One region of the Proteiniborus ethanoligenes genome, then DNA from elsewhere that is predicted to be linked to it. Evidence: riboswitches for the same ligand, from Rfam matches in the RefSeq annotation. Region 1 holds a riboswitch; the other holds the start of a gene.

Region 1 (6,521 bases):
GGTATTTCAATAATAGGAACATCGGGAATAGTGGAGCCTATGTCTGAGGAAGCGCTTAAAAGTTCCTTAGAGTTAGAGTTATCTATATTAAGAGAGCAAGGAATAAAAAAAATAATATATTCGCCAGGGAATTATGGCAAGGATTTTGGGATAAACAACAATCTAGATGAAAAAATATTGGTCAAAATCAGCAATTATGTAGGCTTTATGATAGACAAAGCGGTTGAATATAATATAAAAGAAATATTATTTATAGGACATATAGGAAAGCTAGTTAAAGTTGCTGCTGGAATTTTTGATACTCATAGCAAAGTGGCAGACGGTAGGCTTGAAACTCTTGCAGCAAACTGTGCATTACTTGGGGCAAATCAACAGCTTATACAGCAAATAATGGAAAGCAATACTACAGAGGAGGCTATAGACTATATTTTACTTAATAATATGGAAAAAGTATTTGATTTTCTTGCTCATAAAATAAGTAATAAATGCGAAGAAAGATCTTATAACCAGATAAAATTTGGAACAATAATCTTTTCTTTAAAGCATGGAATGCTGGGCATGTGCAGTAATGGGACTCTAATGTTGGAGGAATACAAGATATGAACAAGATATCAGTAGTTGGAATAGGACCAGGTCATAGAGATTATATATTACCTAAGGCGTCAAAAATTATATCTCAATCAGATGTAATAATAACAGGGAAGAGAAATCTTGAAAGTATAGATGGAGGCCATAAAATTACTTTTATAGTAGAAAATAATTTAGCCCAAATGATAGATTTCATTAAAGAAAATAGAAAAGACAAAAAAATATCAGTAGTAGTTTCCGGAGATACAGGCTTTTATAGTATGCTTAGATACTTAAAAAAACATTTTTCAAATGAAGAAATAGATGTAATAGCAGGACTAAGTTCTATGCAATATATGTTTTCAAGATTAGGACAAAGCTGGGAAAATGCATACTTAGGCAGCCTACATGGAAGAGAAAATGATTTTGTTAGCAAGGTTAAGAAATATGAAAAGGTAGGTTTACTTACTGATAACAAGTGGACTCCAGATAAGATTGCTTTTGAACTGATGAAGAATGGTATAAACGAAAAAACAATGTATGTTGGAGAAAATCTATCCTATGAAAATGAAAGAATAATAAAGGGTAGTATTAAAGAATTCACTGAAAAAAAAGAATATCAGATTTGCTTGGTGGTGATTAGCAATGAGTAAATGGCCATACGATACATCAGGTATACCTGATTGCATGTTTAAGCGAGGAAAAGTACCGATGACTAAGGAAGAAGTAAGGGCTATTACTATAAGCAAATTAAGGCTAAGAACTATAGATAAAATAGTAGATATAGGTGCGGGTACTGGATCAATATCTATAGAAGCCGCTTTAGTTGCGAATAAAGGGAAGGTATATGCAGTAGAAAAGAATGGAGAAGGAATAGAACTTATCAAGGAAAATGCTTATATTTTCCAAGCAAACAATATAGAAATAATCGAAGGAATAGCTCCAGAGGTATTATGTCAAATAGGAAAGGTTGACAAGGTAATACTAGGCGGCACTGGTGGTAACATAAAAAGCATATTTGAATGGGTATCCCATAATTTGAAATCGAAGGGCATAATAGTAGTTAATGCTATTACAATAGAAAATCTGTATAAATCCATGGAGCTTATGAAGGAAAAGGAGTTTGAAAATATAGAAGTAATAAGCGTTTCCATATCCAAAGGAAGACCAATAGGTAATTTAACTATGATGGAATCCCAAAATCAAATTTACATTATATCTGCTAATAGAAAATAAGGAGGACTTATATGAACAAGGCGTATTTTATAGGTGCAGGTCCTGGGGATCCAGAGCTTATAACAATAAAAGGCAAAAAAATAATAGATGAATCAGATGTAATAATATATGCAGGCTCTTTAGTAAATGAACAAGTATTAGAAAATAGAAAAGAAGGAAGTGTAGTATATAATAGTGCGTCTATGACCTTAGAAGAGGTTATAAAGGTAATAGCTGAAAGCATCAAGGAAGGAAAAAAAGTAGCTAGAGTCCATACCGGAGATCCTAGCATATATGGAGCTATAAGAGAGCAAATAGATGCCCTTGAGGAGCTAGGCATAGATAGTCAGGTAATACCTGGAGTTAGTTCCTTTACAGCTTCAGCTGCAGCTATAAAAAAAGAATTTACACTTCCTAATGTTTCACAGACAATAATATGTACTCGATTAGAAGGAAGAACCAAAGTGCCTGAGAGAGAAAGCCTTGAAAGCTTAGCATCACATAAAGCCTCTATGGCAATATTTCTATCAGTTCAAATGATAGACAAGGTTGCAGAGAGGTTAAAGGAGCATTATGATGAAACTACACCAGTTGCAGTAATACAAAGAGCTAGCTGGCAGGATCAAAAGATAGTAATAGGGAATCTTAGTAATATAGCTGAAAAAGTAAGGGCAGAAGGTATAAGTAAAACAGCTCAAATTTTAGTAGGTGATTTCTTAGGGGACGAATATGAATTGTCTAAGCTATACGATAAGAATTTCAGTCATGAATATAGGAGTGCTAAATGAACTGGGCTATAGTTGCATTAACAAAAGATGGAACACAGCAAGGAAAAAAAATAAAAAAAATACTAAATAATATTAACTTAGAAATATATACGTTGAAGAAATGGTCTGACGAAGAAACTTTAGTAATAGATAAAAAGCTTGAAGAATTTGTAGGAAGTATATTTCACAAATATGATATTATAATTTTTATTATGGCTACAGGTATAGTTGTTAGGAGCATAGCCAAGCATATAGTAAATAAAACTACTGATCCTGGAGTTTTAGTCATGGATGAGAAAGGACAGTTTGTTATAAGCTTATTATCAGGGCACTTAGGTGGAGCCAATGAGGCTGCTAAGCTATTGGCAGATAAAATGGGAGGACAGCCTGTAATAACTACTGCTTCAGATGTAAAGGGTTTAATAGCAGTAGATACTTTAGCTCAAAAATTAAACTGCCAAATATCCAGTATGGATAAGGCTAAAAATCTTACAGGCCTTATAGTTAATAATGAGTCAGTACTTATTAAGTCTAATATTAATATTGACATGAAATTACCTGACAATATATTAACAGAAGGAGAAGCAAAGGGTACAATTTTTATTACAAATAGAGTTATAAACAAATTTAGTGAATATGAGGTGCAGCTAATACCTAAAAACATAGTTATAGGTATAGGTTGTAGGTCGGGAATTAGTGGTGAAGCCATAGTTAATGCAATAAAAGAAGCACTAGATTTATTTAATATAGATTATAGAAGCATAAAGCATTTTGCGACAGTAGATATTAAGCAGAATGAAGCAGGAATATTTGATGCTGCAAAACATTTTAAAACTATTGTTAAGATAGTTAATAGAAAAGAAATAAAAAACATAGAACATGAATTTCATTGTTCTGAATTTGTAAGAAAATCAATAGGAGTAGGTGCTGTATGTGAGCCTTGTGCTTTATTGACTGCTTCTAAAGGACATTTTTTAATGAGAAAAAAATCTTATAATGGAATAACCTTATCCATATGGGAGGAACTATAGATGAATAAAGCAGGTAAAATATTTGTAGTAGGTTTAGGCCCTGGAGACAGAGCACATATGACCTTAGAGGCTAAGGCTGTCATAGAAAAATCAGATGTTATAGTTGGATACAAGACCTATATAGATTTAATAAAAGATATGATAGAAGATAAAGAAGTATTTTCTAGTGGAATGAAAAAGGAAATAGAAAGATGTACAGAAACTTTAGAAATCGCGAAACAAGGGAAAGTCGTATCTCTAGTCAGTAGTGGAGATTCAGGCGTTTATGGAATGGCTGGAATAATGCTGGAGGTAGTCTCCAAAGCTGAAAGTGACATTAAAGTAGAGATAATACCGGGAGTTACAGCTTCTAATGCTGCTGCTGCCTCATTAGGCGCACCTATTATGCATGACTATGCTACTATAAGCTTAAGTGATTTGCTTACAGATTGGAGCCTAATAGAAAAAAGGCTTCACTATGCAGGACAAGGGGATTTTGTAGTATGCTTATATAATCCTAAAAGTAAAGGAAGGCAAAAACAAATTGAAATAGCTAGAGAAATATTACTAAAATACAAAAAACAGGATACTATAGTTGGAATAGTCAAAAATGCTAAAAGAGATGGAGAAACAGTTGTTATAACTACACTTAAAGATATGTTAAAACACGAGATTGACATGTTTACTACAGTTATAGTAGGTAACTCAAATACCTATTTAGTAAATGGAAAGATTATAACCCCTAGAGGATACAAACTATGATATTGGTACTATCAGGCACAGCTGATGGAAGAAAAATAATAGAAATCTTGTCTAACATAGGGTATTCGATTATAGCATCCACAGCTACAGAATACGGGAAGTTGTTAGTTGAAGCTAATAATAATTCAGTAGAGATAGTATCTAAAAGATTAGAAAAACCTGATATGGAAAAGCTAATTCTTAAAAAGGGAATAAAATATATAGTAGATGCTACACATCCCTATGCAGAAAATGTTTCAATAAATGCAATAGCTGCAAGTAAATCTACAGGCATAGAATATTTAAGATTTGAAAGAAAAGGCAGACTTTATAGTGGAGTACAATATTTTTCAAGCTATAATAGTGCAATAATGCATTTGAAGGAAACCAAAGGAAATATTTTATTGACTACTGGTAGCAATAAACTACATATATTCACATCTTCGCTTGATATTAGTAGATTATACGCAAGGGTTCTTCCTACTTATTCTGTACTTAAAAAATGTGAGGATTTAGGATTGCTTCCAAAGCAGATAATAGCAATTCAAGGACCTTTTACAAAAGAATTCAATAAAGCTATGTATGAAAATTATAGAATAGAATCTATGGTAACAAAAGATAGTGGAGATGTAGGTGGAACTACAGAAAAAATACAAGGAGCATTGGAAACAGGTGTAAATGTTATCCTTATACAAAGGCCTAATATAGAGTACACAAACTTATGTAATAGCATAGAAGAAGTTATAGAGATTGTTAATAAGAGATATAAAAAACAGTAGTTGAACAGTAGTCAAACTACCGTTCCATTATCGACAAATTCACAATTAAATAGTTTAAAATTACAGGTTCTTTTAAAAGATTAATAGGGAAAGCGGTGTAAATCCGCTACAGCCCCCGCTACTGTAAGTGAGAACGAAATCATTATTTACCACTGGAATAATATTTCTGGGAAGGTTTTGAGAGTAGGAAGTACCACAAGTCAGGATACCTGCCTGTAAATTTTATAAATAAGCCTTCGGTGGGAAGTGGTTATTTTATGTATAGTTTTTTGTGCATAGATAGAACCATAGTTTTAAGGCTGTGGTTTTTTTATTTGCTTAAATACTACTCCACATTACAGAAGGATGAGCATTAAATATAAAACATAAGGAGGTAATAATGGGAAAAGGAATTATTGTAGCAAGCTTTGGTACTAGTTATAAAGAAACTAGGAGACTATGCATAGAAAGCATAGAAAACAGAATTAGAAGGGAGTTTAGTGGATACCAGGTAGAGAGAGGATTTACTTCTCAGATGGTAATCAATAAACTAAAAAAGCGAGATGGAATTGTAGTAAACAATGTCACAGAAGCCTTACAAGAAATGGAGCGAGAAGGAATAACTAAAGTTTTCATACAGTCTCTTCACATAATACCTGGACATGAATACAATAAGCTATTAAAACAGGTAGAATTATTTAAGGAAAAGCATAAGCATATTACAGTCCATGTAGGAGCTCCATTACTATATGATTCTTCAGATTATGAGAATGTAGTTAAAGCTATTGAAATTAAGGATCTTAAACAAAACGAGGCAGTAGTATTTATGGGACATGGTACTGATCATATGTCTGATAGGAGCTACAGTTTATTGGAGAAATATTTTAGAAAGGAATATTCAGAAGATATATTTATTGGAACTGTAGAAGGCAGCACTACCTTGGAACATATAATACCTCAACTTATAGAGAAAAAAGTGACCAAGGTTAAACTAATACCTTTTATGCTGGTGGCAGGAGATCATGCAATAAATGACATGGCAGGAGAGCAAGAGGATTCGTGGAAAAGCATATTGAAGAAAAATGGATTTCAAGTAGAAGTATCTTTAAGTGGACTAGGTGAAGATGAAAAAATACAAGATATATTTGTATTACATTTAAAGGATGTTATAAACAATTAATTAAATAAAATTACTAGGAGGAATACCCTATGAAAAAATCAAGAATAATATCACTGTTATTAATAATTGTAATGCTAACTACAATTTTTACCGGATGTAGTAAAGGCAAGGAAACCGAAAATAATATACCCAATAGTGCTAGTGAAAGCAATAATGAAGATGTAAAAACAGATGACAATGAAGAATCGAATGAAGTGGTATCAGAGTATGGAGTAACTATAAATAAAGACAATGTTGTATTTACAGATGCTAGAGAAAAAGAAGTAACTATAAAGAAAAATCC
Region 2 (6,521 bases), on a different contig from region 1:
TAAGAGAAAGCATTATAAAAGAAAATGAAAAGTCTCCCGAAGCTATAGTTACTAGAGAAGAAGCTACAAAATTTATTGTAAGGGCTTTAGGCTATGACAAAGTGGCAAGCATAGAAGGTATTTACAGCTTAAGTTTCAAAGATGCTGACAAGATAACAAAAGACCTTAAGGGACATGTAGCAATAGCTACAGGCTTAGGTATATTACAAGGATATGATGGGAACTTTAATCCAAAGACAAATTTAACCAGGGAACAGGCAGCAGTTGTAGTATTTAATTATTTGAATGTAAAATAATTTGTTCTGGATATATTAAAATAGTTTAAGAATTTTAGCAAAGTCTCAAAGCATTAAATTTCTGCAAGCTTTTATGCTTGTGGCATAGTATAGGCTTTGAGACTTTGTCATAATAATGTATTTTTCTAACCTCTGAAATCAATAGGAGTGATATGATGAACAGAATGGCTGTTATTTTCTTACTTGTAATATTATCTCTTACAGGCTGTGCAACAGATAAAAACAGTATTGAACTATCAGAATCTATTAATAGGCCATCAGAATCTAAAGTGGTTAAAAATACTAGCCATATAATTTCTGATGGTATTACTATTGAAACTAGATACTTACCCCCAGAAGGATATACAAAGGTGGAAGTGGTAAAAGGAAGCTTTGAAGAATTTTTGCGCAATCAAAGGCTAAAGCCCTATGGAGAAAAGGCTTTATATTATGATGGTAGGGAAAAATCTCCAAAGGGAATCTATGATAGTGTAATAGATGTGGATATTGGGCATAGAGATTTACATCAATGTGCAGATGCTATTATGCTTTTACGAGGAGAATACTTATACTCAATTGGTGCTTATGCTAAAATAAATTTTAACTTTGTATCTGGCTTTAAGGCTGAATATAATAAATGGATGGAAGGATATAGAATAAAAGTTGAGGGGAATAATGTAAGCTATTATAAGGCAACAGAGCCATCTAATACCTATGAAGACTTTAGGAAATTCATGGATATGGTGTTTGCTTATTCAGGGACCTTATCCTTGGAAAAGGAATTAGAAAGTGTTCATATAGATGATATGAAAATAGGGGATGTATTTATAGTTGGAGGTTCCCCAGGTCATGCAGTGGTTGTAATGGATATGGCTGTAAACCAAAATAATGAAAAAATATTTATATTGGCCCAATCATATATGCCTGCCCAGCAAACTCAAATACTTATAAATCCTAATGAAGAAAACATGAGTCCTTGGTATTCTCTAAAGGATTGTGAAAAGCTAATAACTCCAGAATGGATATTTGAATTAAATCAATTAAAGAGATTTTGAAACATAATTATTTTAGAGTAATCTAAATATTCATCCATAATTTCAAAACCATTGACAAAAGTATATTCTTTAAATATAATTATTACGAAGATAAAATTAAATAGTTTCAGGGTGCTTCTAAATAGAAGTTAAAAGGGAAAGAGGTGAAAAGCCTCTACAGCCCCCGCTACTGTAAACAGGGATGAAATCTTCCATATACCACTAGGAAACTGGGAAGGGGAAGAAAGTAAAGTGATCTGTGAGTCAGGATACCTGCCATGAAACAAGCAACTAACTGTTCCGGAGGGGAGCATGTTAACTTCATTGTATGAATTTAACACATAGGGCACCCTATGTGTTTAATTTTTTTTGTTCTTAAATTCTTACATAGTAAATCCCCTAGCAGTTAGATCTTAGTTCCTAGCTCTTAGCTAACAACTAGCAACTAGCAACTAACAACTAAAATAGGGAGGTGATTTTTTGTCACATAATATTATGCTTCAAGGAACTGGCTCATCTGTTGGGAAAAGTATTTTAACAGCTGCATTGTGCAGAATATTTAAACAAGATGGCTATAAAGTAGTACCCTTTAAATCACAAAATATGTCCTCAAAATCTTGGACCTTACCATATGGAAGAGAAATTTCAATAGCTCAAGCAATTCAGGCAGAGGCGGCTGAGATGACTCCGTTAGTAGAGATGAATCCAATCTTACTTAAGCCTATGAGTGATATTGGAAGTCAGGTCATCATAAATGGAGAACTTTTTAAGCACATGACAGCTAGTGAATATCATGAAAAAAAGCCAAAGCTTAAAAGTATAATAAAGCAAGCCTATGATAGACTTTCCTCAACCTTTGATATAGTAGTTATTGAAGGGGCAGGTAGCCCAGCAGAAATAAATCTTAGAGAAAATGATATCGTAAATATGGGGTTGGCAGAGCTAGTAGATGCTCCTGTTGTTCTTGTAGGAGATATAGATAAAGGTGGAGTATTTGCTTCCATATACGGAACTATAATGCTCATGTCTCAAAGTGAAAGAGAAAGAGTAAAGGGATTTATTATAAACAAATTCAGAGGAGATGTAGAGCTATTAAAGCCAGGAATTAAGATGATTGAAGAGCTAGTAGAAAAGCCTTGTCTTGGAGTAATTCCATATATAGATATTAACCTTGAGGAAGAGGATAGCCTTATAGACAAAGGAAAGGAGAATCTTCTTAAAGACCATGGAATGCTCCAAAGCTTAAAGGAGAAGTGCAGCAATCTTGAAAAAGACGTGGAACAAGAATATAAAAATTTGAGAAGTAAAGAATTTGATAAAATAGCCCTAGCAGTTAGAGCAAATACAGATATAAATAAAATAAAAGAAATAATGGGGTTATAAAATGCTAAACTCAACTATTCTTATTGTATCCGTAGTCTTAGATTATATATTAGGAGATCCACCAAACTGGCCTCATCCAGTACGCTTTATAGGATATATTATAAAAAAATACGAGAAGCTTATTAGAAGCACTAAGTGGATGAATTTAAGATTTGGAGGTTTTTTACTTACAGGAGGGACACTGATTACAGTAGTAGGAGTATCATATGTAATACTCTATATAGCTGAAAATATTCACTTTGCTTTTAAAATAATTATAGAGATTTATCTTGTTTATTCATTATTAGCAGGTAAATGCTTAGATGTGGAAACTATGAAGGTATACAATGCATTAGAAGAAAATGATTTGCAAAAAGGTAGGCAAATGCTATCCTACTTAGTTGGCAGACATACTTCACAGCTTAGTAATGAAGAAATAATAAGAGGAGCTGTTGAAACAGTTGCTGAAAATACAATAGACGGTGTTCTTGCTCCCCTATTTTATTTAGCTTTAGGATTTTATTTTAGGATTCCAGTTCAAGGAATTCTTTTGTACAAAACGATAAATACCTTAGACTCAATGGTAGGATATGTGCAGGAGCCTTATAGAGAAATAGGCTATGCATCAGCAAAGCTCGATGATATAGCTAACTATATTCCTGCAAGATTAGGAAGCATAATCATGATATTATCAGGTATGATTTTAGGCTACAACTGGAGAAATGGTATTAGAATACTTAAAAAAGATAGGAGAAACCATAAAAGTCCTAACTGTGGATATCCGGAGTCTGCAGTGGCTGGGCTATTAGAGGTACAGCTCGGAGGGACTAATACTTATTTTGGAGAAGTTGTCTACAAGCCAACCATAGGAAATGCTATTAAAAAACTAAAACCAGAATATATAAAAGACACTATAAGGATAATGTATGGAGCTGAAGCCATAGTAGTTCTTGTTATGATAATTGGCTTTACAATATGCGAATTCACACTATAAAACAGGAGGAACAGATATGAATAAGCATGGCGGATATTATGGAGAAGATCAAAATAATGTAATAGATTTTAGTGTGAATATAAATCCATTAGGAGTATCAAAAAACTTAGTAGAAGCACTGAAGAAAGAGCTAGAAAAAATGGAGAGATATCCAGAAATAGATGGAATAAGTGCAAAGGAAATCCTAGCAAAGCATTTATCCACAAAAAGCGAAAAAATAATACTAGGAAATGGAGCTACTGAATTAATATATTTATTCGCGAGAAGCATAAATCCTAAAAAAGTACTTATAGTCCAGCCTACATTCACAGAATATAAAAAAGCCTTTGAACTAGTAGGTAGCAGTATATACAGCTTTGTTACTAAAGAAGAAGACAATTTTACTATCCATATAGGAGATTTAGTTGCTGAGTTAGATTCTTTAAAACCAGATGTATTAGTGCTTTGTAATCCAAACAATCCTACAGGAACGTTCACAAATATGAATGATTTAATTCCTGTATTAAACAAACTAAAGGAAATAGGTGGGTATTTGTTTATAGATGAGTCATTTATCGATTTTACAGATGAGGTACCATATTTATCCTTAATATATGAATACAATATTTTCATACTAAGATCTATGACAAAAATATTTGCAGTACCAGGCCTAAGATTGGGATATGGTGTGGCAAATGAAGAGACCATATCAAGACTTTATCATATGAAGGAGCCTTGGACTATAAATAGTCTTGCTCTCAGTAGTGTACCTATTCTATTAAATGATGTGGAATACACAATGAAAACAAAAAAGTGGTATGAGGAAGAGAAAAAAATTTTATTTCAAGAATTAGATAAGATTAAAGACATCAAAGTATTTTATGGAAAAGCAAACTTTTTTCTAATTAAGCTTTTACAAAAAGACTCCTATTCATTAAAAAATTATTTGCTAAGCAAAGATGTGTATATTAGAACCTGTGACGATTTCATAGGGCTATCCAATGAATATATAAGGGTGGCAGTAAGAAATAGAGAAGAAAATATTAAGCTAGTGTCAGAAATTAGAGAGTACTTCGAAAAGTTAAGTTCTTAATAAAGTCATTAAAACCTATTGATAAATACTAAAAATGTGGAGGGACACAATATGAAAAAAATATCTAGATTGCTTTTAGTTACAATCTTATTAACTGCATTATTTTCAAACCTTGTTTTTGCATCAGGTGTAAGCTTTAAAATAGACGGGGCAACAAAAGCTATAGCTACAGAATCTAAGGATGGCAGAACATATATATCGGGAAATAGCTTAAAAGGTTTTGGATTAGATATTAGTACTAGCGGGAATACAATAGTAGCAAAAAATAAGGAAGTAGAGTTTAAATTCACACTAAACACAAATAAAGTAAAGGTAAATAATACAGACTTCATACTAGATTCAAAATCATATAAAAAAGGACAAGAGGTTTATTTACCATTTAGATTTATCCTTGAAACATTAGGCTATGATGTAAAATGGGATAATAGCACTAAGGGAATAAAAGCAGATAAACAAAAAAAGATATCTTATCCTGTAACCATCGAAAGCAATGGAGTAAAATATACTGTATCAAAAGAGCCTGGGACTATAGTTTCCTTAGCACCAGACGTAACTGAAACCCTGTTTGCTATAGGAGCAGGAGAGAAGGTAAAGGGTAGAACTAAATATTGTAACTATCCTAAAGAAGTTGAAGGAATAAAGGAAGTAGGCTCAATGACAGAGCCAAGCATAGAAACTATAATCGATATAGGGCCAGAGCTCGTAATAGCTGCTACTCACTATAAAGAAGAGGTCTTAAACAAGCTTAAGGAAGGGAAAATAGCTATACTGGCTAAGGAATCGCCAAAAACTTTAGACGAAATGTACACAGACACATTAAAAATAGGTGCAGTAGTAAATAGAAACTATGAAGCTAGGGCACTAGTGTCATCTATGAAATCAAAAGTGGAAACTGTTCAAATGCATACAAGAAATATTAAAAGTAAACCTACTGCTTATTATGTTGTAGGGACAGGTCAATATGGAGAATACACAGCCGGTAAAGATACTTTTGTAGCAGAGATAATCAGAATAGCAGGTGGAATAAATGCCGCTGATGATGTAACAGGCTGGAAATATAGTCTGGAAAAGCTTATAGATAGAAATCCAGATTATTTATTTGGAGCGCAGTGGGATTATGAAACAATGACTACGAGCAATAATTATCAGGGATTAAAAGCTATTAAAAACAGTAATTTTAAAGTAGTAAATGTAGATATATTTAGTAGGCCTTCAGCAAGGGCAATAGATGAAGGATTGAAAATTCTTGTTGAAATGTTCCATAAGGATATAGTAAAAAAACTAAGCTTTTAGTAATAAACAAGCTACTATTGGGAGGAAGTTTTGTTCTCCTCAATAGTAGCTCATAAATGAGTAAATAGCACAACAAAATAGATTAAGAGCGTGATAATACATGAAAAAAAACAGTAAGATAAAATTTATAGTGCTACTAGTAATTTTAGTTGTGTCAATAATTTTTTCTATAACAGTAGGAGCAGTAAATATTCCTATAGAGGATACGGTGAAAATATTATTTAAAAATGTTAGCTTTCTAAGTTCTAAAATAGATATAAGCAGTATAAAAGAGTCAAATATATTCATTGTATGGAGTATAAGGCTTCCTAGAATACTACTTGCTGTTTTAGTTGGAAGTGTACTAGCTGTAGTAGGGAGCTCATATCAGGCAATATTTAAAAATCCGATGGCAGACCCATATGTAATGGGCGTGTCTTCAGGAGCAGCCTTTGGAGCAACTATAGGAATCATACTAGGACTTAATAAAGGAATAATTGGATTTGGACTCA

What was found. A riboswitch is a leader RNA that binds a small molecule or an ion and turns the genes downstream of it on or off. The one in region 1 is predicted to bind cobalamin.
Region 2: another riboswitch for cobalamin. It lies ahead of BLV37_RS08525 (cobyric acid synthase); the one in region 1 lies ahead of BLV37_RS09485 (sirohydrochlorin cobaltochelatase).

What each region holds. Positions count from the first base shown of each region.
Region 1 is NZ_FNQE01000021.1:5,576-12,096, forward strand. It holds gene cbiD (cobalt-precorrin-5B (C(1))-methyltransferase CbiD) at 1-603, shown strand, start outside; gene cbiE (precorrin-6y C5,15-methyltransferase (decarboxylating) subunit CbiE) at 600-1,220, shown strand; gene cbiT (precorrin-6Y C5,15-methyltransferase (decarboxylating) subunit CbiT) at 1,213-1,803, shown strand; gene cobM (precorrin-4 C(11)-methyltransferase) at 1,815-2,570, shown strand; gene cbiG (cobalt-precorrin 5A hydrolase) at 2,567-3,580, shown strand; gene cobJ (precorrin-3B C(17)-methyltransferase) at 3,581-4,321, shown strand; gene cobK (precorrin-6A reductase) at 4,318-5,079, shown strand; cobalamin riboswitch at 5,127-5,310, shown strand; gene BLV37_RS09485 (sirohydrochlorin cobaltochelatase) at 5,459-6,238, shown strand; gene BLV37_RS09490 (ABC transporter substrate-binding protein) at 6,268-6,521, shown strand, end outside.
Region 2 is NZ_FNQE01000018.1:973-7,493, reverse strand. It holds gene BLV37_RS08535 (S-layer homology domain-containing protein) at 1-296, shown strand, start outside; gene BLV37_RS08530 (DUF4846 domain-containing protein) at 452-1,330, shown strand; cobalamin riboswitch at 1,423-1,604, shown strand; partial or broken gene BLV37_RS08525 (cobyric acid synthase) at 1,805-2,506, shown strand; gene cbiB (adenosylcobinamide-phosphate synthase CbiB) at 2,694-3,665, shown strand; gene cobD (threonine-phosphate decarboxylase CobD) at 3,682-4,737, shown strand; gene BLV37_RS08510 (helical backbone metal receptor) at 4,789-6,030, shown strand; gene BLV37_RS08505 (FecCD family ABC transporter permease) at 6,131-6,521, shown strand, end outside.